2 regions of the Streptomyces sp. NPDC093591 genome follow, and region 2 is predicted to be linked to the other one. Evidence: riboswitches for the same ligand, from Rfam matches in the RefSeq annotation. Region 2 holds a riboswitch; the other holds the start of a gene.
What was found. A riboswitch is a leader RNA that binds a small molecule or an ion and turns the genes downstream of it on or off. The one in region 2 is predicted to bind guanidine.
Positions count from the first base shown of each region.

Region 1: linked by a shared signal. The riboswitch ahead of ACIREI_RS23030 (MBL fold metallo-hydrolase) and the one ahead of ACIREI_RS07295 (DMT family transporter) in region 2 are both predicted to bind guanidine.

Region 1 covers NZ_JBIWIY010000010.1:284,650-291,816, forward strand. The annotation lists gene ACIREI_RS23005 (hypothetical protein) at 1-39, opposite strand, end outside; gene ACIREI_RS23010 (TetR/AcrR family transcriptional regulator) at 280-879, shown strand; gene ACIREI_RS23015 (GNAT family N-acetyltransferase) at 876-1,379, shown strand; gene ACIREI_RS23020 (NUDIX hydrolase) at 1,439-1,987, shown strand; gene ACIREI_RS23025 (carbon-nitrogen hydrolase family protein) at 2,093-2,962, shown strand; guanidine-III (ykkC-III) riboswitch at 3,704-3,771, shown strand; gene ACIREI_RS23030 (MBL fold metallo-hydrolase) at 3,783-4,664, shown strand; gene ACIREI_RS23035 (RNA polymerase sigma factor) at 4,908-5,471, shown strand; gene ACIREI_RS23040 (CU044_5270 family protein) at 5,468-6,601, shown strand; partial or broken gene ACIREI_RS23045 (TetR/AcrR family transcriptional regulator) at 6,733-7,167, shown strand, end outside.
Region 2 covers NZ_JBIWIY010000003.1:141,827-148,993, reverse strand. The annotation lists gene ACIREI_RS07300 (transglycosylase domain-containing protein) at 1-2,205, shown strand, start outside; gene ACIREI_RS07295 (DMT family transporter) at 2,199-2,519, opposite strand; guanidine-III (ykkC-III) riboswitch at 2,553-2,622, opposite strand; gene ACIREI_RS07290 (co-chaperone GroES) at 2,682-3,038, opposite strand; gene ACIREI_RS07285 (DUF3618 domain-containing protein) at 3,094-3,423, opposite strand; gene bcp (thioredoxin-dependent thiol peroxidase) at 3,519-3,986, shown strand; tRNA gene ACIREI_RS07275 (tRNA-Leu) at 4,026-4,112, shown strand; gene rdgB (RdgB/HAM1 family non-canonical purine NTP pyrophosphatase) at 4,114-4,719, opposite strand; gene ACIREI_RS07265 (hypothetical protein) at 4,876-5,280, opposite strand; gene rph (ribonuclease PH) at 5,430-6,167, opposite strand; gene ACIREI_RS07255 (glucose PTS transporter subunit EIIB) at 6,280-6,513, opposite strand; gene ACIREI_RS07250 (PTS transporter subunit EIIC) at 6,641-7,167, shown strand, end outside.

The sequences.
Region 1 (7,167 bases), on a different contig from region 2:
GGGAACCTGATCATTCATTCCCGCATCATCCTCGACCACGACCGGTCACCCCCAATGCCCCGCGTCGAACCCGCTCCCGACACCACATCCAAGGCTGACAGGCGAGTGGGTTCGTCATCTCTCCGCTCCCGGAATCCGCGAACCCACACGTTTCTGTCGGGGCAGCCCCGCTCATGGGGCGTCTCCAGCGCCTGACCCGCACCCGAGGAGCGGGCCTTCCTTCTCCCCCGTGGTAGCGTAGCGCCCATTACGCAACATCTGTTACGCAAAGGGGGCGAGATGCCGAGACAGGTCGACCACGACGAGCGGCGGGAGGCGCTCTCCCAGGCCGTATGGCAAGTCGTCTCGGACAGCGGCCTGGAAGGGCTGACGCTGCGCGCGGTCGCGGCTGCCGCAGGCTGCACCACCGGCATGGTCACCCACTATTTCCCTGACAAGAAGGCACTGCTGGCCCATGCCCGCACCGAGATGCATCGCCGGATGGCGGCCCGCATCGATGCCCTCCCGTCCGGTGCCACTGCCCGCGAGACGCTGTACACCGTGGCCGAACAGGCCCTGCCCCTGGACGACGAACGACACCTCGAAGACGTCGTCTGGTCACAGTTCCTGCTCACCACCCGCAACGACCCAGCACTGTTCGGCGAGCACCGCCGCAGCCACGCCTCCTGGATCCGCCGCCTGACCGCTCTCGTCGACGCCGCCTGTCCGGAACCGCTGGAATCAGCGGACCTTGACGTCCGAGTACGCACCCTCGTCGCCTGCCTGGACGGTCTCGCCCTGAACGCGGTGACCGATCCGGACGCCTATCCTCCGGCCCTCCAACGGACCGTCCTGCGAACCCAGCTCGACCTGATTCTCAAAGGGACCCCCATTCAGTGACCAGCGAGGAACTGACCGTCACCCCCGCCGCGTCCGACGACCCCAGAGTTCTGGGACTGGTCCGCGACCTGGATGCCGACCTCGCCGCCCGCTACCCCGACGAACCCTGCACCGGCGGCTCCCACATCCACCCCGGAATACGCTTCCTGCTTGCCGAGGTCTCCGGCCGGCCGGTCGGCTGCTGTGCGGTACAGCCCTTCCCGTCCCCGGACACCGCGGCCGAACTCAAGCGCATGTACGTCATTCCCCAGGCACGCGGACGAGGTGTCGCCGCCCGCCTCCTGTCCGAGGCGGAACGCACCGCCGCCGCACTGGGTCATACCGAGATGCGCCTTGAGACGGCGGTTCACCAGCCGGAGGCCATCGCGCTGTACACCCGTGCCGGTTACCTCTCGATCCCCAACTACCCGCCGTACGAGCACAAGCGGCTCAGCCGCTGCTACGCCAAGCCCCTGCCCGTCCCGACGACTGACGGCATCGTCTCGGTGACCGCCGACTGAGAGTGTCCCGCTGTCGAGACCGGCTGATCGCCACCGCCAGAAGCAGAACGAGAGAACGCATGATCACCAAGGACCACATCAGGCAGACCGCTGAAGTCTACCTTCAGGAGAATCCGCAGGAAGCCGACGCTCTGGCACCGCTCTTCGAACTGCTGGAACAGGACGCCGAGTTGACATCCCGCAAGGAGTTCCGTGGTCACGTCACGGCGGGAGCGATCCTGACCGACCGCGAAGGCCGGGTCCTGTTCATCAGGCACGTGGCCCTGGGGCGCTGGCTCACCCCCGGCGGGCATCTGGAGGCCGAGGACGAGCGGCTGAGCGACTCCGCGCTGCGCGAGCTGACCGAAGAGACCGGCATCCAGGCGCACCATGTCGTCCCGCTCCTGGACGTGCCCGTGCACATCGACGTGCACCCCATCCCGGCCAGCGAAGCAAAGGGCGAGCCGGAGCACCGGCACATCGACTTCCGGTACCTGTTCACCACGGACCAGGACGTCGTCGAGCTGCAGACCGAAGAGGTCAGCGGCGCACAGTGGCGCGAAGTCGAGACGCTCGGCGACGCCGGAATGCGCGAACGGGTCCGGCAAGTCCTGCAGGTCCGCGCCTGACCGGCACGGCCGCGAGGCCGGTTTCGACCGCAGTCACTGCCCGCCCGATGGCAACTCGCCTCACACCAACTCGTCGACCCGCCACGCTGAACAAGGTGCGACACCATGACCCACACAGTGCCTCTACCCTCCCGTCCACTGCGCATCGCAACAGCTCAGGCATGCCCCGAGCCAGGTGACATCGTCGCCAACACCGCTACCGCTGCCGCCATGGTCCGTGAGTCCGCAGAACACTCGGGCGCCCAAGTGGTCGTCTTCCCGGAGAAGTTCCTCACCGGCTACGAGCCCGACCTCATCCGCGCCGACCCGGAACGCCGCGCGGTGCAGGCAGGGGGAGACGAACGGCTGGACCCCCTGCTGACGGCATGCCGTGACACCGGAACCGTTGCCATCGTCGGCACAGCCGTGCACGACGCCGGCGAGTTGACCGTGTCCGCCCTCGTGCTCGACTCGGACGGCACCTGGACCGCCCGCTACGACAAGCAGATGCTCTTCCGCACCGAGCGGGACGTCTACCGTCCCGGTGACCACGGCCTCTCGCTGGACATCGACGACTGGCGGCTCGGCCTCGGCGTCTGCTACGACTCCGGCTTCCCGGAGCATGCCCGCGCCGCAGCACTCGACGGCTGCCACGCCTACGTGGTGGGCGCGCTGTTCAGCGTCGGCAACGGCTACCACGAGTCCCGGATGTGGTTCCCGGCCCGGGCCTTCGACAACACCATGTACACGGTGCTCTCCAACCACGTCGGCTCCACGGGCGGCTGGGCCGCGTGCGGCAGCAGCGCCGTCTGGGACCCCACCGGCCGCCTCGTCACCGAGGCCGGGCCCGACGGGCGGGAACTGCTCGTCGCCGACCTCGACCCGGACTGCCTGAGCCGCGCCCGCACCGCACACTCCATGCTCGACGATCTGCGCGACCCGACCCTTGAGCCCCGCAAGCGGATCCCCATGTCCCCGCTTCCGTCAGGTCGCTAGCCACGCGCTTTCATGAAGCGGACTGTCCCACTGGTGATCGCGAAGGCAGAAAGTGCCTCTGAGCAGAGAGAATGAGGATTGCTGGGGTCCTTGTTCCCGCCCCTGGTTCGTAACGCAGGACGGCGACATCGGCTGGCGGAGCGAGTTTGACGACAGCGGGTCGGCCGTCGTCGAGAACGACTCGGTAGGCGGTGTTGAACCAGCCGTCGGTCAGCTCGGATTCCAGGCAGCCGATGCCGCTGGGGGCGCGCAGTAGGGCGTCGAGTTCGCTGGGGGACAGGCGGCGCTTGGTCTGGCTATGCATGGAGGGGCACGCATTCGGATGGCCGGACAGCGCAAGGACGGTGGGAGCGCTCCCATAGTGCAATCATTCACCTGTGCAGCCAGCGAGAGCCCAGGATTTCAGCCCATCGACCAGCGCGGCGAAGGAGCAGTTCACCGCCTCGGGTGGGCAAGTCCCGCCGTCGCCTCACCGCCACCCTGATGGCGTCCCGCCAGGTGGTGTAGGGGATCAAGACGCCGGAATCCGCAGGGCGGAGATGACGGCGCCACCGAAGCGGGCGCTCAACTCGCCCCAGCTGGACGCCTCGTGGGCTGCGGTTCGACGGAGATCGCCATGGGCGTCGTACCGGAACGCGTAGCCCTTGATCCCCTACACCACGTCGCGGGACGCGACCGCCACCCTCGCCCGCCGGACATGCTGTTCGTTGAGCAGCCTGGTCCAGGCGTAGTACATTCCGCGCGGAGGCGCACGAGTGCCTGCCCCGGACGAGATGTGCGCCGTACCCGGCCCGACAAGACGACGCTCTTAGGAGGCGTCATGGGCGTGCATGGGCAGTGGATCGACTTCGTGTCCGAGGCACCCGAGCCCCGCGTCCTGGAGGTCGACTGGATCCACGGATCGCCGTCGGCGAAGCACAACACCGATCCCGACATCCAGGTCCACGCGTACGACGAGCACACGTTCATCCTGCGGCAGAACAAGGCGGTCAACTATGAGGCGCCGTTCCTTTTCCTGATCTTCGGCAACGCGCGCGCCGTACTCATCGACACCGGAGCCACGGAGTCGGCCGAGGTCTTCCCGCTGAGACGGGTGGTCGACGAGCTGGTCGGCCGCTGGCTGGCCGGGCATCCGCGGAGCGACTACGCCCTGCTGGTGCTGCACACCCACTCTCACCACGACCACGTCGCGGGCGATGCACAGTTCGCCGAGCGCCCCCGCACCACGGTGGTGGGGGCGGATCTGGACAGTGCCTGGACGTACTTCGGCTTCACCGAGGACCCCGACCGGGTCGCCCGGGTCGATCTCGGCGGCCGGGTGCTGGAGTGCCTGGCGACCCCAGGTCACGACAAGGCAGCCGTCACGTACTACGACCCGTACACCGGATTCCTGCTCACCGGTGACACGGTGTATCCCGGGCGGTTGTACGTGGAGGACTGGGCCGCCTTCGGCCGGACGGTCGATCGCTTGATCGCGTTCGCCGGCACCCGAACGGTCACCCACGTCCTCGGCTGTCACATCGAGATGACCGACCAGCCCGGCGTGGACTACCCGATCCGGACCACCTACCAGCCGGACGAGCCGCCCCTGGAGATGACCGTCGGCCACCTGCGCGACATCCGTGCGGCGATCGACGAGATCGGCGACCGGCCCGGACGGCATCCCTTCGCCGGCTTCGTCATCTGCCGTGAGGACGGCTGAACGGACTCGGGCCTCTCGCGTTCGGGTCCGCTGTGTCGGTGACGCACAACCGGCAGGACCGGCCCAGCCACTGGGGGACGCCGACAGGCGCGCGGCGGCTTTGATCAGCTCGTCTTCGGCGGACCTCGGTGTGATGTATGCCTCGTTTCTCGGGCGGGTTTCCTGCGATTCCGCTGTAACGATCACCTCGTTCGGACCACTACCCGACGACAGAACACACCGGGAGGGACAGGAGGTGCGGCAGTGCCCGACGACGACGCGGATCGTTTCACCGCCATCTATGACGGCTGCCGGCAACGCGTGTGGGCCTACGTGGCCAGCCGTGCGGGACGGCAGGTCGCCGACGAGGTGGTGAGCGAAACCTTCACCGTGGCCTGGCGCAGGCTGGACGACGTGCCCGAGCAACCGCTGCCGTGGCTGCTCGTGGTCGCACGGAACATTCTGCGGGACAGCATCCGGTCGGAGGCCCGGCGCGCCTCGTTCGCCGCCGAGTTGATGTCCTGGGCGGAGCCCGCCGAGGCGGACATCGCCGAGGAGGTATCCGAGCGCTATGCGTTGCTCAAGGCGCTGGCCACGCTGCCGGAGGACGATCGGGAACTGCTGATCCTCTCCGCATGGCAGGGCCTGCCCCCGACACAGGCGGCCACGGTGGTCGGCTGCTCGCCCCTCACCCTGCGGGTCCGCCTGCACCGGGCGCGCAAGCGCCTCGGCCAGGCCGCGTCGGCCTCCCCGCCCCTGGAGGAGGCCGCAGCCGCGCGGCGCGTGTCCACCCGAGCCCGCATCACGGTAGGAAAGGAAGCCCGGTGAAGAACGACGTCCTGCAGCGCCTGACCGCCGCCCGCCCCGCCCACCTCGACCCCGACCTCCCCACGCCGTCACCGGTCCGGGAAGAGGAGCTCGCAACCGTCATGAGCCGTCCGCGCGCGACGCACAGAGCGCGCGCCACTGCCCGGCCGCGTCGGGTGGGCCGTCCTCTCGTCACGGGTCTCGCCCTGGCCAGCGCGACGGCGGTGGCGGCTCTGGTGATCACCGATACCGCGCCGGAGAGGCCGGGACCCTCTTCCTCCGCGACGTCGGGATCCGGCAGCCAGATCCTTCTCGCCGCCGCCTCCCACGTCGAGCGGCAACCGGCCGGCTCGGGCACGTACTGGTACGTGGAGGAACACATCGGTTCCCTCCACAAGGTCCCCGGCGAGAACTACACCATCGACGTCCGAACAGAGCAGCGGTACTGGACAGCCGCCGCCAAGAACAAGTACTGGTCGCAGTCCGTGGACTCCGGGGCCCGTCCGGCCACGAAGGCCGACGAGGCGGCGTGGAAAGCGGACGGTTCCCCCACGTCGTGGAAACTGACGAGCGAGACCGACGGGATCGTCACCTACGCCGGCAAGGGGGAGATCAACCACGACGCCCCCGGCGGCAGGGCCGACAGCGTGCCGTACGGCGAGGTTCCCCTCCGCCTGCTGCCCACACTTCCCACTGACGCAAAGGCCCTCCGCAAGCGCCTGTCCGACCTGGTCGACAAGGACTACAACGCCCCCCAGAGGGTCCTCGACCAGATCGTCGTCAGCACCGCCCGCCAACTCGCCACATCGCTCCCGTCCAGCCCGGCACTCCGCGCCGCCGCCTACCGCCTCCTCGCCGCCGAACCCGGCGTGCGCTCCCTCGGCGACGTCAAGGACCACACCGGCCGCACCGGCTACGCCGTCGCCCTCCCCAGCCCCTACGAATCCGCCCCCGAACTCCGCCTGATCTTCGACAAGTCCACGGGCCTGCCCCTGGGCACCGAGACGGTGGCCACCCGGAGCGGCGACGGTGTGAGCAAGGGCGAGCTGCTGAGCTACACCACGATCACGGCGATGAAGTGGACCGACGAAGCACCGCCCTTCGACACCGACACCCCTGACCCGGGCCCGGTCCTGAAGTCGGATCGCTGAGGCTGCCGGGCTCGCCGAGCGGCGGGATCCCGGGGCGATGCCATGGCCAGGGGCCCCGCCGAAGCCGGTTGAGGGCGGCGCGACCGGCAGGAGCGGCCGCCCACTGGCCTGAGCGGGCGCGATTGCGTAACATGCGTTACGTAACGCTCGTTTTACAAAGAGAGGGACGCGTGCCTCGACAGGTGGACCATGCCCAGCGCCGTTCCGAGATCTCCGGTGCCGTATGGCAGGTGGTGAGCGAGAGCGGGCTGGAGGGGCTGACGCTGCGGGCGGTCGCCGCCGCGGTCGGGTGCACGACCGGCATGGTCACCCACTACTTCCGTGCCAAGAAGGCGCTTTTGGCGCACGCCCGGTCCGTCATGCATCGCCGCATGGCGGACCGCATCGACGCGATGCCTGTGCGGCACGACGACCCGCGCGCCCACCTGTACGCCGTCGCCGAGCAGGCACTGCCGCTGGACGAGGAACGGCACCTGGAGGCCGTCGTGTGGTCGTCCTTCCTGCTCACCACCCGCACCGACCCGGAACTTCTGCGCGAGCACTCCCTCAGCCGCGCCTCCTGGGTA
Region 2 (7,167 bases):
CCGGCCAACGCGCTCGCCACCAAGCAGGCCAACGTCTACATGTACGCGGACGGCACCGTGATCGCCCGCGACGGTGAGGTCAACCGGGAGAACGTCACCCTCGCGCAGATGTCCAAGGCCGCCCAGCACGCGATCCTGGCCGCCGAGGACCGCGACTTCTACACCGAGTCCGCGATCGACCCGAAGGCGATGCTGCGCGCGGCCTGGAACACGGCCACCGGCAAGGGCAAGCAGTCCGGCTCCACCATCACCCAGCAGTACGTGAAGAACTACTACCTGCGTCAGGAGCAGACCGTCACCCGAAAGGTGAAGGAGTTCTTCATCTCGATCAAGCTGGACCGCGAGAAGAGCAAGGACGACATCCTCGAGGGCTACCTCAACACCAGCTTCTTCGGCCGTAACGCCTACGGCATCCAGGCCGCCGCCCAGGCCTACTACGGCATGGACGCCAAGGACCTCGACCCGGCCCGCGCCGCCTACCTGGCCGCGCTGGTCAACGCGCCCAGCGAGTACGACGTCGTCGCCCACCCGGAGAACAAGTCCGCGGCCGTGGCCCGCTGGAACTACGTCCTGGACGGCATGGTCACCAAGGGCTGGCTGTCCGAGAGCAAGCGTGCGGGCATGAAGTTCCCGATGCCGAAGGAGGCCTCGGGCTCCACCGGGCTGTCCGGGCAGCGCGGTTACATCGTGGGGATCGTCAAGGACTATCTGACCAAGAACAAGATCGTCAGCGCGGAGGAGCTCGAGGCCGGCGGCTACCGCGTCACCACCACCCTGCACAAGGACAAGCAGGACGCCTTCGTCGACGCCGTCAACGACCAGCTGATGTCCAAGCTGGACAAGAAGAACAACAAGGTCGACACCTACGTCCGCGCGGGCGGCGCCTCCGTCGACCCGAAGACCGGCAAGGTCGTCGCGATGTACAACGGCATCGACTACGTGAAGCAGTACACCCCGAACGCCACCCGCCGGGACTTCCAGGTCGGCTCCACCTTCAAGCCGTTCGTCTTCACCTCGGCCGTGGAGAACGAGTCGACCACGCAGGACGGCCGCCAGATCACCCCGAACACGATCTACGACGGCACCAACAAGCGCCCCGTCCAGGGCTGGAGCGGCGGCAGTTACGACCCCGCGAACGAGGACGACGTCTCCTACGGCAACATCAACGTCCGTACGGCCACCGACAAGTCCGTCAACTCGGTGTACGCGCAGATGGCTGTCGACGTGGGTCCCGAAAAGGTGAAGGACACCGCCGTCGAGCTGGGCCTGCCGGCCAGCACCCCGGAGCTGTATCCGTCCCCGTCCATCGCGCTCGGCGTGGCCACCGCCAGCGTCCTCGACATGGCGGAGGCCTACGCGACGCTCGCCAACCACGGCAAGCACGGCACGTACACCATGATCGAGAAGATCACCAAGGACGGCGCCGACGTCATCGAGATGCCGGAGCGCAAGACCTCCCAGGTCGTCAGCCGCGAGGCCGCCGACACCACGACCTCCGTCCTGCAGAGCGTCGTCGACAACGGCACCGCCACCGCCGCCCAGGCCGCCGGCCGCCCGGCGGCGGGCAAGACGGGTACGGCGGAGGAGGACCAGGCCGCCTGGTTCGCCGGCTACACCCCCGAACTCGCCACGGTCGTCGCCGTCATGGGCCAGGACCCGGTCACCGCCAAGCACAAGTCGCTGTACGGCGCGATGGGCCTGGCCCGCATCAACGGCGGCGGCGCGCCCACCGACATCTGGGCCCAGTACACGAAGACGGCGCTGAAGGGGAAGCCGGTCAGCGAGTTCGACCTGGAGCTCCAGGAGGGGGCCGACCAGCCCCAGTACCCGACGACCGACCCGACCCAGGGCGACCAGAGCACCGGTGGCCAGAACGACGGCGGCACCACCGGGGACGCCACCGGCGGCCAGGACACCGAGGGCCAGACCGGCGGTGAGACGCCGGGTCAGACGGACGGCGGCACGACGGGCGACACGACGACCGGCGGCACGACCGACGGGGGCACGACCACCGACGGCGGCACCACCGGCGACACGACAACGGGCGGCACGACCGACGGGGGCACGACCACCGACGGGGGCACCACCGGCGACACGAGCACCGGCGGGGCGGATACCGGAGGCAGTACGGGCGACACCAGCACCGGAGGTGCCGACACCGGAGGCGGAGAGACGACGGGAGACCCTGGCGGACTGGGTCAGTGACCGCTGGTCGCCTTGAGCCCCACCACGGCGACCAGCAGCAGGCAGACGAAGAAGATCCGCGCGGCGGTGACCGGCTCCCCCAGCACCGCCATACCGACCACCGCCGCGCCGGCCGCGCCGATGCCCACCCATACGCCGTAGGCGGTACCGATGGGCAGCGACCTCGCCGCGTACGACAGCAGCAGCATGCTGGCGACGATGCCGGCGCCGGTGAACAGGCTGGGCAGGGGACGGGTGAAGCCGTCGGTGTACTTCATCCCGATCGACCAGCCGACTTCCAGCACACCGGCGACGACGAGCAGAACCCAGGCCATGACGAGCACCTTTCGCAAAGACGGAAACCTGGCGGTGCGTCGTCTTTGCCTTCACCCGGTACGGCGCGTCTCGTCGGGGCCCTTCAAAGCTAGCAAGAAACGAGGAAGGGGCTGGTGACGAGAGTCACCAGCCCCTTCCAACCGTCGATTCAGAGGTAGAGCTCAGAGATAGAGCCCCGTCGAGTCCTCCGACCCTTCGAACCGGTCGGCGGCCACGGCGTGCAGATCACGCTCGCGCATGAGTACGTACGCGACGCCGCGCACCTCGACCTCGGCACGGTCCTCCGGGTCGTACAGGACCCGGTCGCCGGTCTCCACGGTCCGTACGTTCTGCCCCACCGCGACGACCTCGGCCCAGGCCAGCCGGCGGCCGACGGCGGCGGTGGCGGGGATCAGGATGCCGCCACCGGAACGCCGCTCGCCCTCGCTGGTGTCCTGCCGCACGAGGACTCGGTCGTGCAGCATCCGGATGGGCAGCTTGTCGTGGTGGGTGCTGTGCTCGTTTCTGTTGGCGCTCACGCCTTTGAACCTACCTGCCTTTGCCGCGTCCGTACGCCGGTGGGTCCGCCGCCGCTCAGTCCTTGCGGCGCCGGGTGCCGAGGGCCAGCAGGCCCACGAGGCCGACGGCGACGAGCGCGACGGGCACGATCCGCTCCAGGCGGGGCGCGCCCTCCTCGTCGGTGAACTTGGCCTTCACATCGCTCACGGCCCGGTTGACCCCGACGTAGGCCCGTCCGAGCGTGTGGTCGATGTTCGAGACGACCTTGGCCTTGGCGTCGCCGACGATCGTCTTCGGATGCACGCGCACCCCGATCTCGTCGAGCGTCTCGGCCAGCGCTGCGCGGCGGGCTTTGATGTCCGCCTCGATCTGCGCCGGTGTTCTGGTGTCCGACGTGTCCGCCACCGTACGGCCTCCGAAGTGAAGCTGATGCTGTTTGCGGACAGTCTGTCAGCTCCACGCCGGACCGCACTGTCAGGCTCCCCGGTTACGCTGGTCCGATGAGCGAGCGACTCCAGCCGGGGGACGTGGCCCCCGCCTTCACCCTGCCCGACGCCGACGGCAACGAGGTGTCCCTGTCGGACCACAAGGGCCGCAAGGTCATCGTGTACTTCTACCCGGCGGCCCTGACGCCCGGCTGCACCAAGCAGGCCTGCGACTTCACGGACAACCTGGAACTGCTGGCCGGCGCCGGGTACGACGTGATCGGCGTCTCCCCCGACAAGCCGGAGAAGCTCGCCAAGTTCCGCGACCAGGAGTCCCTGAAGGTCACCCTGCTCGCCGACCCGGAGAAGTCCGTCACCGAGGCCTACGGGGCCTACGGCGAGAAGAAGAACTACGGCAAGACGTACATGGGCGTCATCCGGTCCACGATCGTGGTGGACGAGGAGGGCAAGGTCGAGCGGGCGCTGTACAACGTGCGGGCGACCGGCCACGTGGCGAAGATCATCAAGGATCTGGGCATCTGACCACCCGGCCCGGCCAGTAGCATGGCCGGGCAAGGTCACGCGGCCGTGGTGGAATTGGCAGTCACGCTGGGTTTAGGTCCCAGTGGGGTAACACCCGTGAGGGTTCGAGTCCCTCCGGCCGCACCAACTACTGCGTCAGCAGTTCCCTTACGACCGGCACCAGCGCCCGGAACGCCTTGCCCCGGTGGCTGATCGCGTTCTTCTCGTCCGGCGTCAGCTCGGCGCAGGTGCGGGTCTCGTCCTCCGGCTGGAGGATCGGGTCGTACCCGAAGCCGTTCGTGCCCACCGGCGTGTGGCGCAGGGTGCCCCGCAACTGCCCCTCGACCACCCGCTCCGTGCCGTCCGGCAGGGCGAGCGCCGCCGCGCAGGCGAAGTGGGCGCCCCGGTGGGCGTCGTCGATGTCGGACAACTGGGCGAGCAGCAGCTCCAGGTTGGCCTTGTCGTCACCGTGCCGGCCCGCCCAGCGGGCGGAGAAGATGCCGGGGGCTCCGTTCAGGACGTCGACGCAGAGCCCCGAGTCGTCGGCGACGGCGGGCAGCCCGGTCGCCTGGGCCAGGGCGTGCGCCTTGAGCAGGGCGTTCTCGGCGAAGGTGACGCCGGTTTCCTTGACATCGGGAATGTCCGGGAAGGCGTCCGCGCCGACGAGGTCGTGAAGCAGCCCTGCGTCGGCGAGGATCGCCCTGAGCTCGGTGATCTTCCCGGCGTTACGGGTGGCGAGGATGAGGCGGGTCATGGCCACACAGTAGCCATGAGGCTCGATGGCGCCCCAAAACAGGGCGCGGAGGCGCCCCTATAGGGGCGCGGGGAACTGCGCGACCAGCCACAACGAACCCGCAGCCCTCCACCTACAGAACCCGGCACACGAGAGGCCCCCGCCCAGCCGGCGCAGCTACGACGTGCAGACCTTGGTCAGCTCGCCCGCCGCATCCGTCACCGGGCTGACGTCCGGCGTCTCGTCCCCGTTCTTGACGGCGTCACGGACGTTGGTGACGGCCGTCTGGAGGTCGTCCACGGCCTTGTTGACGTCGGCGTTGTCCGTCTTGTCGCCGATCTTGTCGAGGTTCTTGTCGATGGAGTTCAGGGACTCCTCGAGCTGGGTCGGGTCGTTCGACGCGTTCTCCACGGCCTGCTGGAGCTCGGTCACACTGTCGGCGATGGTCTCGGCCGTCTGGACGCAGTCCAGCGCCTTGTTGACGGCGTCGCAGCCGGTGGTCAGCCCGGCCGTCAGCCCGACTGCCGCAACGGCTGCGGCGGCTATGGCGATACGGCTCCGGCGGCGTCGGCTCGTGGCCATGGTTGACGTTCCCTCCCTGCTCTCAGGCCCGCAGGGCCCCCGTTTGTCACTGGCCGGGCGTACGGTGGTGTGCCGTACGCCCGTACCCCTAATGACGCCACGCAGGACTGCGCGGTTGCCCGGAGCTGCGGCTCTTCTTGGTGCGTCCTTTACTTTTCGAGGACGGTATCAAGTGCCTTGCGCTGCGCTTCCGCCAGCTCCCCGCAACCGGAAACCGCGAGGTCCAGCAGGGAGTTGAGTTCCTCGCGGGCGAAGGGCTCGGCCTCGGCGGTGCCCTGGACCTCGACGAAGCGGCCGTCGCCGGTGCAGACGACGTTCATGTCGGTGTCGGCCTTCACGTCCTCCTCGTAGCAGAGGTCGAGGAGCGGTACGCCGCCGACGATGCCGACCGAGACGGCGCTGACCGTGCCGGTGATCGGCTTGCGGCCCGCCTTGATCAGCTTCTTGCCCTGGGCCCAGGAGACGGCGTCCGCGAGTGCGACGTAGGCGCCGGTGATGGCCGCCGTACGCGTACCGCCGTCGGCCTGGAGGACGTCGCAGTCGAGGACGATGGTGTTCTCGCCGAGCGCCTTGTAGTCGATGACCGCGCGCAGGGAGCGGCCGATGAGGCGGCTGATCTCGTGGGTACGGCCGCCGATCTTGCCCCGGACGGACTCGCGGTCGCCGCGGGTGTTGGTGGCGCGCGGCAGCATGGCGTACTCGGCGGTGACCCAGCCCTCGCCGCTGCCCTTGCGCCAGCGCGGGACGCCTTCGGTGAAGGAGGCGGTGCACAGGACCTTCGTGTCGCCGAAGGAGACGAGGACGGAGCCCTCCGCGTGCTTGCTCCAGGCGCGTTCGATGGTGACCGGGCGGAGCTGTTCGGGGGTGCGGCCGTCGATTCGGGAGATCGAAGACGAAGCTGACGAGGCTGACGTGGCTGACATGGCGTCGAGCCTAGCCGCACATGGGGAAGGGGCCGCTCCCCCGGTGGGAAGCGGCCCCTTCGGCGAGCTCGGGAGCTCACATCATGTCTTCGATCTCCGCCGCGATCGGGTCGGCGTCGGTGCCGATGACGACCTGGATGGCGGTGCCCATCTTCACGACGCCGTGGGCGCCGGCGGCCTTCAGGGCGGACTCGTCGACCAGCGAGGGGTCGGAGACCTCGGTGCGAAGGCGGGTGATGCAGCCCTCGATCTCCTCGATGTTGTCGATGCCGCCGAGCCCGGCGACGATCTTCTCAGCCTTGCTGGCCATGTCGGTCTCCTCACGCACTGTTGGCCCAACTTCACGAGCGATTGTGTCGTGCGTACCGAAGGATGACGTCACAGCAACCCAATCGTCGGTAACTGGTCTACACCACGTGACAGGCGGTCGCCAACCCATGAGTGCCGAGACCGAGATCTCCCCCGCGCGCCGGCGGTGGCAGGCGGTGTTCCAGGGCCTTCAGAAGATGGGCCGCAGCCTCCAGTTGCCGATCGCGGTCCTGCCGGCCGCCGGCATCCTCAACCGCCTCGGCCAGCCTGATGTGTTCGGGGACGACGGTCTGGGCTGGGACAACGTCTCGAAGGTGATGGACGGCGCGGGCGGCGCGCTGCTCGACGGGTCGCTCGGGCTGCCGTTGCTGTTCTGCGTCGGTGTGGCCATCGGCATGGCGAAGAAGGCGGACGGTTCCACGGCGCTCGCGGCGGTGACGGGGTTCCTCGTCTACTACAGCGTGCTGCGCGAGTTCCCGGAGGACTGCCCGGAGGGGACGAGGGAGATCCCCGACATCGGGTGCGCCGCGGCCGAAGGGGCGGTGAGCGCGTACGAGTACCAGAACCCGGGGGTCTTCGGCGGCATCGTGATCGGTCTGCTCGCGGCCTTCTTCTGGCAGCGCTACCACCGGACGAAGCTGGTGGACTGGCTCGG